Regions from separate parts of the Microbispora sp. NBC_01389 genome, predicted to be linked through region 2. Evidence: riboswitches for the same ligand, from Rfam matches in the RefSeq annotation. Region 2 holds a riboswitch; the other holds the start of a gene.

Region 1 (6,046 bases), 2.2 Mb from region 2:
CGTACACGGTCATGTCGGGCGGCAGCGCCGGGCTCTGCGGGGCGTAGGCGACCAGGCGGGCCCGCCGGCGCGGGCGCAGGCCCTCCACGGCCGCGCCGTTCACCAGCACCTCTCCCCGGCGCGGGATCAGCCCGGCGACGGCCCGCAGGAGCGTCGACTTGCCCGCGCCGTTGGGGCCGATGACCGCCAGCCACTGCCCCGGCGCGGCCGACAGGGTGACGTCCGCGAGCACCGGCCGCCCGCCCAGCGTGACGCCCAGCCCGCGTGCCTCCACCGCCGGGACGCCGGGGCCGGCGGTGTCGCCGCTCACGTCTCCACCCGCCGGGTCATCCGCAGGACGGCGACGAAGAAGGGCGCCCCGACGAACGCGGTGACCACCCCGATGGGCAGTTCGGCCGGGGCGAGCACCGTACGCGCGATGGTGTCGGCCAGCACGAGGAACGCCGCCCCGCCGAGAAGCGACAGCGGCAGCACGACGCGGTAGGACCACCCGGCGAGCCGCCGTACGACGTGCGGCACCACGATCCCGACGAAGGCGATCAGCCCGCTGACGGCCACCGCGGACGCGGTGGCGAGCGAGGCGGCCAGCAGCACGGCGAACCGCACGCGCGTCGCGTGCAGGCCGAGGCTGACCGCCTCCTCGTCGCCGACCGACAGCACGTCGAGCAGCCGCCCGTGCAGCAGCATGACCACCGTCGACACCACCGCGTACGGCGCGATCATGCGGAGCTGCTCCCACCCGCCGCCGACGTCGCCGAGTATCCAGGAGTAGATGCGCTGCAGCTCGTCGACCTTGAGCTGCTGCACGAAGGTCTGGATGGCGGTGAGGAACGAGGTGACCGCGACCCCGGCGAGCACGAGCGTCGCGGTGCCGCCGCCCCGGCCCGCCGTGTGGCCCAGCGCGTACGCGAGGACGACCCCGCCGACGGCCCCCGCGAAGGCGGCGACCGGCACGGCCGCCACCCCCGCGTCGCCGCCCAGGAAGACCACGACGAGCGTCACCGTGAGGCCGGCCCCGGCCGCCGCGCCGAGCAGGTACGGGTCGGCCAGCGGGTTGCGGAAGACGCCCTGGTAGCCCGCCCCCGCCAGGGCGAGCAGGCCGCCCACGACGGCGGCCAGCAGCACCCGGGGCACCCTGAGCTGGAAGACGATCCCCTCCTCGTTCGGCTGGAGGCCGGAGTGCAGGGACACCAGCGGTAGCCGGTCGAGCAGGGCCAGCGCGATGGCGCGGGGCGAGATGACCGCCGCGCCGACCGCCAGCCCGGCGACCAGGCTGACCAGCAGCACGACGGACACGACGAGGAGCGCCCGGCGCGGACGGCCCGGCGCCGTCACCCCGCCATCCGGCCCTGTCGCGGCACCGGATCTCACCGGTGAACCGCTCTCATCGGAGCACCGCTCTCACCACGGCACCGGTCCCACCGCCACCGGGGGCGTGCGCGTCGTCACCGGCTCAGCCCGCCGCCTTCCGGACGGCGTCGCTGACGACCTGGGCGAGGTCGGCGACGCGCGGCCCCCAGCGGGAGGCGACGTCGTCGTCGAGCTCCACCACGCGGCCCTGCTTCAGGGCGGCCAGGCCGGACCAGCCCGGCCGCTTGGCCAGCGCGGCGGCGTTCTGGCCACAGCACTTGGTGTCGCCGAGGAAGATCAGGTCGGGGTCGGCCTTGGCCACGAACTCCGCCGACAGCTTGGGATAGCCGCCCGCCGCGTCGGGTGCCTCGTCGGCGATGTTCTTCAGCCCGAACAGGCCGTAGACCTGCCCGATGAACGTGCTCGACGTGGCGGCGTATGGCGTGGTGTCCAGCTCGTGGTAGTAGGTCAGGCTCTTGCCCTTGGGCGCCGCCGCGGCGAGCGCGTCGATCTTCTGCTTGACGCCGCCGGCCACCTCCTCGGCCTTGTCCGTGTTGCCGGTGGCCGCGCCGAGGTCCCTGATCTGGTCGTAGGTGTCCTCCAGCTTGGTCGCGGCGGGCTCCAGCAGCACCGGGACACCGACCTTCTTCAGGCCGGAGACCACGCCCTCCAGGTCGTTGGCGAGCACGACGAGGTCGGGCTTGGCGGCGGCGATCGCCTCGACGTTGGGCTTGAAGCCCGACAGTGACGTCTTCGGCGCCTCGGGTGGATAGGTCGACTGGTCGTCCACCGCGCTCACCTGGGCGCCCGCGCCGATCGCGAACAGGATCTCGGTGGCCGTCGGGGACAGCGACACGATGTGCTCGGGCCGCTTGCCGATGGTCACCGCGCCGTTGCCCGCCTGAATGGTGACGGGGAAGGCGGCGGTGTTCGAAGCGGCGGTGTTCGAAGCTGTGGGGGGTGGGGGCGACGCGGACGTGGCGGTGCCGTCGCTCTGGCCGCAGCCGGCCAGTCCGAGCACACCCAGCACCACACCCGCGACGGCCGTACGCAGGGGCCTCACGAGGGTCCTCCAAGGGGGGAAAGCCGGGAAATCGAGAGACCCGCGTGATAAGACGGATCACCCTTTTCCACGAGGGTTGATGGCGTCGGCGCACAACGCAGGCGACCTGGCTCGTCCCCGGGGGAGGGGAACCACAGTTGCGGGACAGCGCCGGGTTCTCACCGGACTTCGCTGCGCTGCGCGCGTCGGACGCAACCGTACCAACTCCCCCGCCGCGCCATCATCCTCCCCCTGTCGCCGAGGCCCGGCCGCCCGCCCGTACGCCGCGGTGGTAGGGCAGGCCCCACCCCGGAGGCGGGGGCTCACCCAAGATCGGGAGTAGTGGCTCCGTCGCTGCGCCGGACGGCGCCCGGGCGGGAGCCTGGAGCGGCCGGGAAACCCCGGCGGAAGCTCCCGCACTGTCTCTCCCCCGGGCTCCCACCCCGAGCCCTCCGGCTCTCCCCCGGGCCCTCCCCGGGCTCTTCTCCCCCGGCCGGCGCCGGATCGGGTGGTCGCGACCGCCCACCGCTCCGGCCGGGCCCGCGACTGACCACGACCGACGACCGAAGGCGGCGCCCCCGTGTCCCTGACCATGTTTCCTCCCGCCCCCGTGCGGGCCCCGGCAGCCCCCGGGCCACGGGACCGCTTCATCGACGTCCTGCGCGTCTTCGGGATGGTCCTCGTGGTCGTCCAGCACTGGGCGATGCCGGTCCTGTCGTACGCCGGAGGTCGGCTGACCACGGGAAACGCCCTGGCGGCGGTTCCGTTCGTCACCTGGATCTCCCAGGTGATGCCGCTGGTCTTCTTCGCCGGGGGCGCGGCCAACGCGATCAGCTTCCGGTCAGCGGCCCGCCGCGCCGGGCTGGAGGACGCGGGCGAGACGGGCCCGGCCTCTCGGGAGGGGACAGCCGGGCGGTCGAGCGCGCACAAGTCGACGGCGCGGGAGTGGACGGCGCGGCGGATGCGCCGCCTGGCCTGGCCGGTGGCGCCGCTCGCGGCCGTCTGGCTGCCGCTCCCCCACCTCCTGACCGCGCTCGGCGTGCCCCCGCAGCCGGTCGAGGTGGCCGCGCGGACCGTCGGCCAGTTGCTGTGGTTCCTCGCCGTCTACCTGCTCGCGGTGGTGGCCACGCCCCGCCTGCTGCGCGTACGGGCCGGGATCGCCCTGCCGGTGCTGGCGGGCGGCGCGGTGCTGACCGACGTGATCCGCTTCTCGGGGCTGGAGGCCGCCGGCTATCTCAACGTCGCGTTCGTGTGGCTGGCCGTCCACCAGGTCGGGTTCCGCTACGCCGACGGCGGCCTGGAGTGGCTGCGGGGACGCCGCGCGGCGGCGCTCGCGGGGGCGGGGTTCGCGATGGTGGCGGCCCTCGTGGCGGCCGGCCCGTACCCCGCCAGCATGATCGGGATGCCCGGCGCGGTCTCGAACATGGCCCCGCCGAGCGCGTGCCTGCTCGCGCTGTTCGCCGGCCAGCTCGGCCTGGCGATGCTGCTCCGCCCCGCCCTGAACGCGCTGGCCCGCCGGCCCCGCGCCGAGGCGGTGCTCACCGTGCTCGCGCCGCGCATGATGACCGTCTACCTGTGGCACATGACCGCGCTCGTCACCGTGGCCGGGGTCGCGGTCATCGGGTTCGGGCTGGGCACCCCGCTCCCCGGCTCGGCGGCCTGGTGGAGCCGGGACCCGCTGTGGCCGGCCGCCCTCGCGCCGGTCCTGCTCGGGCTCACCGCCCTGTTCGGCCGGTGGGAGGAGCCAACGGGAACCGCCACCGGCCGGCACGTGGCGGTCGCCGCGCCGCTCGTCGGCGGCGCGCTGCTCACCCTTACGGTGACCGGCTTCGCGCCGGGGCCGGCTCCGGTGATCGCGTCCGTCGCCCTGCTCGGGGGCCTGTGCCTGGTCAGCCGGGGGCCACGGCATCGCCGGGCCGGTTCACCCGATCGGGTGAACCGGCCCGGCGAAACGCCCTGCGACGGCTCAGGGCGTCAGCGCGCCGACCTGGCGCGGAGCCCGAGCAGGACGTCGATCACCAGGAACGCGGCCAGGGAGATGCCCATCAGGGGCACGTAGTAGCCGATCACGGAGGTGAGCAGGGCCAGCGGCACCAGGAGTCCCCAGTGCAGGCCCCGCCAGCCGCCCCGGGGGTAGGGCCGGCCGAAGCCGCGGGTCGGGCGGCGCCGCCACCACATGCGGTAGCCCAGCGCGATCAGCGTGATGAGCCCGGCGGCGATCGCGGCCAGGACGATCTGGTTGGCCAGGCCGAACAGCAGCCCCATGTGCGCGTCGATCCCCCACCGGGTGAGCTTGGCGGCCAGCGGGTAGTCGGCGAACCGCAGCTCGCCCACGACCCGCCCGGTCGCCGGGTCGAACGCGATCTGGTCCAGGCGCGTGGGGAAGGTCTTGCGGATCTCCTTGACCACGTACGCCGACCCGGGCTCGGCCGGCAGCACGACCTCCAGCGGGCCGGACAGCCGCCAGGCGGCCGCCGCCCGCATGATCTGGTCGACTCCCACATCCGGAGTGGCGCCGGCCTGACCGCCGCTCGTGGCGTGCCCGGCGTGCCCGGCGTGCCCGGCGTGCTCACCGAGATCGGTGTTGATCGACGGGGTGGCCCAGCCGAACCTCGTGCGCAGCTCGTCGATGTTCTCTCCGGCGTACTTCGACCAGGTCAGCCCGGTGGCGGACAGGAACAGCAGGCCCAGCAGGGCCCACAGGCCCACCGAGCCGTGCCACGACAGCGTGCGGCGCGACCCGGTCGCGGCGCGGTCGGGAGTGAACAGGCCGCGCAGGCCACGGCCGGCGCGGCGGCGCCTGCTCAGCCACAGCGACAGCCCGCCGAGGGCGACCACCCACAGCCAGCTGGCGGCCAGCTCGCTGTAGATCCGGCCGGGCTCGCCGAGGTGCAGGCGACGGTGCAGGTCGGAGATCCAGGCGCGCACGGGCAGCGCGCCGGAGCTCCCGTAGCTCTCCAGCGTGCCGCGCACCTGGCCCGTCCCGGGGTCAACGAAAACCGCCATCTGGGTGCTTTCGGGCAGGTTTGGCACGTCCAGCAGCACCCGGGTGGTCAGGCCGGGCTCGGCGGCGGGCCGCACCGCGGTGACCTTCCCTTCGGGCAGCGCCCGGCGGGCCGCGGCGACCTGCTCGCTCAGGGGGACGGCCGTCTGGCTCACCGGCGCGGTCAGCTCGTGCCGGTAGACGACGTTCTCGATCTGGAAGGAGGCGGCGTACAGCAGGCCCGTGGCCGCCGCGACGAGCAGGAAGGGGGCGATGAGGATCCCGGCGTAGAAGTGCAGGCGGATCACGAGCGGGCGCAGCGCCGCCCAGTTCGCGCGCCTGCGGCGGGGAGGCCGCGGGGGGTCGGCGACGGAATGGACGTCGGTGGTCGAGGTCATGGGGGGGTTCTCCGTTCGGCCGTGAGCGCGTGCCCGCGGGCACGCCTCACCAGGGCATGGGGGGAGTGTCCGGCGACCGCCACCCGTCACGAGGGGGCACAGATGGACGCGTCGCACGGCGGAGGAGGCCGGAGCGGAGCCCCGGCCGACGGCTCCGGCCCTGCGCGCATCCCGGAAGGAATGCCGCAAGGGGGCCTGTACGGCGAGGCGTCACCCGGGCCACTCACGGCGGGACGTGCGTGCCGGACACGAGCCGCGACCGCGCGGTGCGCG
Region 2 (6,046 bases):
CGTGGTCGGCACGTACGGCATCGCCGTCGTCGACGCGCAGCGTCCCGGCGAGATCGTGGTCGCCCGCAACGGCAGCCCGATCGTCCTCGGCCTCGGCGAGAAGGAGATGTTCGCCGCCTCCGACGTCGCCGCGCTCATCCGCTACACCCGGCAGGTCGTCCACCTGGAGGACGGCGAGCTGGCGGTCATCAAGGCCGACGGGTTCAACACCTTCACCGGCGACGCCCGGGAGACCGCCAAGGAGCCGTTCACGGTCGACTGGGACGCCGGTCACTACGACAACGGCGGCTACGAGCACTACCTGCTCAAGGAGATCTCCGAGCAGCCCGACACGGTCGCCCGCACCCTGCGCGGGCGCATCGACGACCGGTTCCACATCGCCCACCTCGGCGGCCTCAACATGGACGCCCGCGAGACCCGGTCCTTCCGCCGCGTGAAGATCATCGGCTGCGGGTCCGCGTACTACTCCGGGCAGATCGGCGCGCAGCTCATCGAGGAGCTGGCCCGCATCCCCGCCGACGCCGAGCCGGCCTCGGAGTTCCGCTACCGCAGCCCGGTCGTCGAGCCCGACACGCTGTACGTCGCCATCAGCCAGTCGGGCGAGACGTACGACACGCTCGCCGCCGTGCAGGAGCTCAAGCGCAAGGGCGGCCGGGTGCTCGGCATCGTCAACACCGTCGGCAGCGCCATCGCCCGGGAGACCGACGGCGGCATCTACCTGCACGCCGGGCCCGAGGTCTCGGTGGCCTCCACCAAGGCGTTCACCTCCACCGCCGTGGCGTTCGCGCTGCTCGCCCTGCACCTCGGCCGCGTACGGGACCTGTCGCCGGCCGACGGCCGCAGGATCTGCGACGGCCTGCGGCGGCTGCCCGAGCAGATCAAGGAGATCCTCACCCTGGAGGACCGGATCAGGGAGCTGGCCAAGAAGTACGCCGACGCTCCGGGCATGATGTTCGTCGGGCGGGTCCGGGGCTACCCGGTGGCCCGCGAGGGCGCCCAGAAGCTCAAGGAGATCTCCTACGTCCACGCGGAGGCGTACCCGGCGAGCGAGCTCAAGCACGGCCCGCTGGCGCTGATCAGCCCCGAGCTGCCGACCGTCGCGGTCGTGCCGGACGACGAACTGCTGGACAAGAACCTCACCACGCTCGGCGAGATCCGGGCCAGGCACGGCCGCATCCTCATGGTCGGCCACCGCACCTCGGAGGCGGCCGACGACTGCATCGTGGTGCCCAGGAACGAGGTGGAGCTGGACCCCATCCTGCTCACGATCCCGCTCCAGCTGTTCGCCTACCACGCCGCCGTCGCCCTCGGCCGCGACGTCGACCGCCCCCGCAACCTCGCCAAGAGCGTGACGGTCGAGTAAGCCCATCGGCACCCACGGCTCGCGTCCCAGCGACGCGAGCCGTGCTCGTGCTAGGCGTCGAGGAGGGCGTGCACCTCCCCCAGTAGCCCGCCTCGGCCTGCCCCTCCGGCAGGTCCATGTCGCGCAGCCCCACCTGCCATCGCTGGATCTCGGCATCACGGAACGCGTCGAGCACCGGTCCCGCGTCCCCGGGGGACCAGGGGCGCAGGAGCAGGTCGCCGGCGGGCAGGGACGGCTGCGGCAGCCGCCGCATGGCGCCGGGGGCGACCACGGGAGAGATCGTCGAACCCATGGCGATCACGATAACGCCGGCATCGATTGCCGCATCCGTAACGTCCGTTATGTCATGACATGGGGTCGTTTCTCATAGTGTGTCCGCATAAGGGGCCTTCGGGGGGAGGGTGCCGGCATGCGACGCCGTACGGTTCTCGCACTGGGGGTCCTGGCCCTGGCGGGCGGGTGCGGCGCTCCGGCGCCTTCGTACCGCGGGGAGATCTCCCTCCTCGTCCCCGGCCCGCCGGAGTGCTGGGGGGACGGCGTCGCCCGGAGCCTGAAGTCCCTCATCGAGGCCCGCCGCTGGGCCCGGAGGGTGCTGATCACGCGGGACGCCCAGGGCGGCGGCGCGTCGGCCCTCGGCCGCTTCGCAGCGGGACGGGCGGACCGGCTGATGGTCGCCGACCCCCTCCTGCTCGCCGACTGCGCACTCGGTGACGCGCCCGGTGACGCGCCCGGTGACGTGGGGTCGTTCGCCGCCCGGACCGTGCCGCTGGCCAGGCTGGCGGGGGAGTGGCAGGTGCTGGTGGCCTCCCCCGGCTCGGGCTACCGCACGTTCGAGCAGGTCGCGGCGGCCCTGCTGCACACCCCGGAGCGGGTGAAGGTGGCGGGCGGGCCCGACCGCGGGCCCGGCCACCTGCTGCTCGGCCTGACCGCCCGGGGCCTCGGGGCCGACCCGCGCCTGGCGGCGTACGAGGCCTTCGACAGCTCCGCCCGGGCCGTCGCGGCGGTGGCCGAGGGGACGACCGCGCTCGCCTTCGGCGGGCGCGGCGACGTCGCCGCCCAGGTCAGGGCCGGGCGGCTGCGGCCACTCGCCGTCTCGTCGCCCGAGCGCCTGCCCGGCCTGGACGCGCCCACGCTGGCCGAGTCGGGGGTGCGCGTGGCGTACGCGAACTGGACTGGCCTGCTCGCCCCTCTCGGGGTGACCGCCCGCGAGCGCGACGCGCTGACCGATCTGTGCCGGGCCGTCGTGGACTCGCCCGCCTGGCTCCGCTTGTGCGAGCGCAACGGCTGGACGCCGATGTGGCTCGCCGGTGCGGAGTTCCGGCAGTGGCTGACGGGCGAGGCGCGTCGTACGGCCCTGCTCCTCGACGATCTCGGAATCCGGTGAGCAACACAACTTGTAGGGCTGCTTGCGTGATCGCCCACTAGATGTAGGATCCATCGCGTCGCTGGTTCACCTCGGTGAGGCAAGAGGGAACCCGGTGTGAATCCGGGGCTGCCCCGCAGCGGTGAGCGGGAACGACCGCCGTCATTGGAGCACTGGTGCGCGAGCGCGCCGGGAAGCGACGGCCAGTAGGTCCGGCGGGCGTGTGTCCCGTCGGTCGCCCGCGAGCCCGAAGACCTGCCCGCGACCGCGCGCGGATCCACCGTGCGCGCCCGCGCCGTGCCCCGAGGGAGGGCCCGCCGCCCGTACGCCGTGCCGTCGCAGGCGTACGCCGCGGTGTGCCCTCCCCTCCGGCCGGCCGGGTCAGGAGACGAGGAGGAGAGGGCGACCGATGACGATCACCGACCCGGTCTCCGCGCCCGCGCGCCCCGGCGCCGGGGCGCGCGGCGCGGAGACGGCCGCGGATGTCTGGCGGGCCATCGAGGAGGCGGCGGCGGGGGTCGTCGCCGACCCGGAGAACTCCCGGCGGGCGGCGCGGCTGCTCGCGCGGGTCATCGAGGAGGAGACGGCGGGCCAGGGGGTGCGCGCCTTCTCCGAGTCGGTCGCGGCGGCCCACGCCGCCGGACTGCTGGGCGACGCCGTCGCCGCGTTCGTGGCCGACGAGGCCGCGGCGCTGGACGCGCTCATCGACCCGGCGGCCGACGACCGGTTCGAGTACTTCGGGCTGCGCACGGTCTACGACCGCTACCTGCTGCGGCACCCGGTCACGCGGCGGGTGCTCGAACGCCCGCAGCACTTCCTGCTGCGGGTGGCCTGCGGCCTGTCGGCGAGCGTCGGCGAGGCGGCCGAGCTGTACCGGCTGATGTCCGCGCTCGCCTACCTGCCCAGCTCGCCGACGCTGTTCAACTCCGGGGCGCTCCGCCCGCAGCTGTCGTCGTGCTTCCTGCTCGACTCGCCGCGCGACGAGCTGGAGAGCATCTACGAGCGGTACGGCCAGGTGGCCCGGCTGTCGAAGTACTCCGGCGGGATCGGCGTCGCCTGGACCCGGGTGCGCTCGCGCGGGTCGCTGATCCGGGGCACCAACGGCCTGTCCAACGGCATCGTGCCCTGGCTGCGCACGCTCGACGCGTCGGTGGCGGCGGTCAACCAGGGCGGCAGGCGGAAGGGAGCCGCCTGCGTCTACCTGGAGACCTGGCACGCCGACATCGAGGAGTTCCTGGAGCTCCGCGACAACACGGGCGAGGAGTCGCGCCGCACCCACAACCTGAACCTGGCCAACTGGGTGCCCGACGAGTTCATGCGCCGGGTCGAGGCGGACGGCGTGTGGTCGCTGTTCGACCCCAAGGACACTCCCGAGCTGACCGACCTGTGGGGCGAGGCGTTCGACGCCCGCTACCGGGAGCTGGAGGCGGCCGGGCGGTACGTCCGGCAGGTGCCCGCGCGCACCCTCTACGCCCGCATGATGCGCACCCTCGCCCAGACCGGCAACGGCTGGATGACCTTCAAGGACGCCGCCAACCGCGCCTCCAACCAGACCGCGCTGCCGCGCAACGTCATCCACCTGTCGAACCTGTGCACCGAGATCCTGGAGGTCACCAGCGACGGCGAGACCGCCGTGTGCAACCTCGGCTCGGTCAACCTCGCCGCCCACCTCACCCCCGAGGGGGACGCCGTCGACTTCGGCCGGCTGCGCGCCACGGTCCGCACCGCCGTACGGTTCCTCGACCGCACGATCGACCTCGGCTTCTACCCGACGCCCGAGGCGGAGGCGGCCAACCAGCGGTGGCGGCCGGTGGGCCTCGGCGTCATGGGCCTCGCCGACGTCTTCTTCGCGCTGCGCCTGCCGTTCGACTCGCCGGAGGCGCTGGCTCTCTCCACCCGGATCGCCGAGGAGATCGCGCTCGCGGCGTACGGCACCTCGGCCGACCTGGCGGCCGAACGCGGGCGCCACCCGGCGTACGAGGAGACGCGGGCGGCGGGCGGCGTCCTGCACCCCGACCACTACCCGTGCGCCCCGGCGCACCCGGAGGAGTGGGCGGCGCTGCGCGCGAGGATCGCGGAGACCGGGCTGCGCAACTCCCTGCTGGTCGCGATCGCGCCGACGGCCACGATCGCCTCGATCGCGGGCTGCTACGAGTGCGTCGAGCCGCAGGTGTCCAACGTCTTCAAGCGCGAGACGCTGTCGGGGGAGTTCCTCCAGGTCAACCGGTATCTCGTCCGCGATCTTCAGGCCCTCGGGCTGTGGACGCGGGCGACCCGCGACGCGATCAAGCTCCACGACGGCTCGATCCAGGACATCCCCACGATCCCCGGCGAGCTCAAGACGCTCTACCGCACCGCCTGGGAGCTGCCGCAGAAGGCGCTCGTCGACCTCGCCGCCGCGCGGCAGCCGTACGTCGACCAGTCGCAGTCGCTCAACCTCTTCATGGCCGCGCCCACCATCGGCAAGCTCTCGTCGATGTACGCCTACGCCTGGCGGTCGGGCCTGAAGACCACCTACTACCTGCGCTCCCGCCCGGCGACCAGGATCGCCCAGACGACCGTGCCGGCCGTCACTCCCGACACGGCGGTCACCCCCGACACCGCGGTCGCCTGCTCCCTTGAGAACCCCGAGATCTGCGAGGCGTGCCAATGAGAACGATGCTGCTCGACCCGGGCATGGACCTGACCCTCCGCCCGATGCGCTACCCCGGGTTCTACGAGAGGTACCGCGCGGCGATCCGGAACACCTGGACGGTCGAGGAGGTCGACCTCGCCTCCGACCTCGCCGACCTGGCGACGCTGGAGCCGGGGGAGCGGCATCTGATCAACCGCCTGGTGGCGTTCTTCGCGACCGGCGACTCCATCGTGGCCAACAACCTCGTGCTGAACCTCTACCAGCACGTCAACGCGCCCGAGGCGCGCCTCTATCTGAGCCGCCAGCTGTTCGAGGAGGCCGTGCACGTCCAGTTCTACCTGACCTTGCTGGACACCTACCTGCCCGACCACGACGAGCGGGTGAAGGCGTTCGCCGCCGTGGAGCACATCCCCTCGATCCGCGACAAGGCCGAGTTCTGCTTCCGCTGGATCGACTCGATCAGCGAGCTGTCGCGGCTGGAGACGCGGGCGGACCGGCGGGCCTTCCTGCTCAACCTCGTCTGCTTCGCCGCCTGCATCGAGGGATTGTTCTTCTACGGCGCCTTCGCCTACGTCTACTGGTTCCGTTCCCGAGGGCTGCTGGGCGGCCTCGCCACCGGCACCAACTGGGTGTTCCGCGATGAGTCCATGCACATGGAGTTCGCCTTCGAGGTGGTGGACACCGT

What was found. A riboswitch is a leader RNA that binds a small molecule or an ion and turns the genes downstream of it on or off. The one in region 2 is predicted to bind cobalamin.
Region 1: it holds a riboswitch for cobalamin, as region 2 does, so the genes downstream of both, OG344_RS20380 (ABC transporter substrate-binding protein) here and OG344_RS29660 (ribonucleoside-diphosphate reductase subunit alpha) in region 2, are expected to answer to the same signal.

The regions. Positions count from the first base shown of each region.
Region 1 is NZ_CP109552.1:4,502,661-4,508,706, reverse strand. Features, by position in the region: gene OG344_RS20390 (ABC transporter ATP-binding protein) at 1-310, opposite strand, end outside; gene OG344_RS20385 (FecCD family ABC transporter permease) at 307-1,335, opposite strand; gene OG344_RS20380 (ABC transporter substrate-binding protein) at 1,454-2,413, opposite strand; adenosylcobalamin (AdoCbl) riboswitch at 2,466-2,610, opposite strand; gene OG344_RS20375 (acyltransferase) at 2,973-4,451, shown strand; gene OG344_RS20370 (PepSY-associated TM helix domain-containing protein) at 4,367-5,773, opposite strand.
Region 2 is NZ_CP109552.1:6,715,243-6,721,288, reverse strand. Features, by position in the region: gene glmS (glutamine--fructose-6-phosphate transaminase (isomerizing)) at 1-1,363, shown strand, start outside; gene OG344_RS29665 (Bug family tripartite tricarboxylate transporter substrate binding protein) at 1,773-2,747, shown strand; cobalamin riboswitch at 2,793-3,004, shown strand; gene OG344_RS29660 (ribonucleoside-diphosphate reductase subunit alpha) at 3,136-5,379, shown strand; gene OG344_RS29655 (ribonucleotide-diphosphate reductase subunit beta) at 5,376-6,046, shown strand, end outside.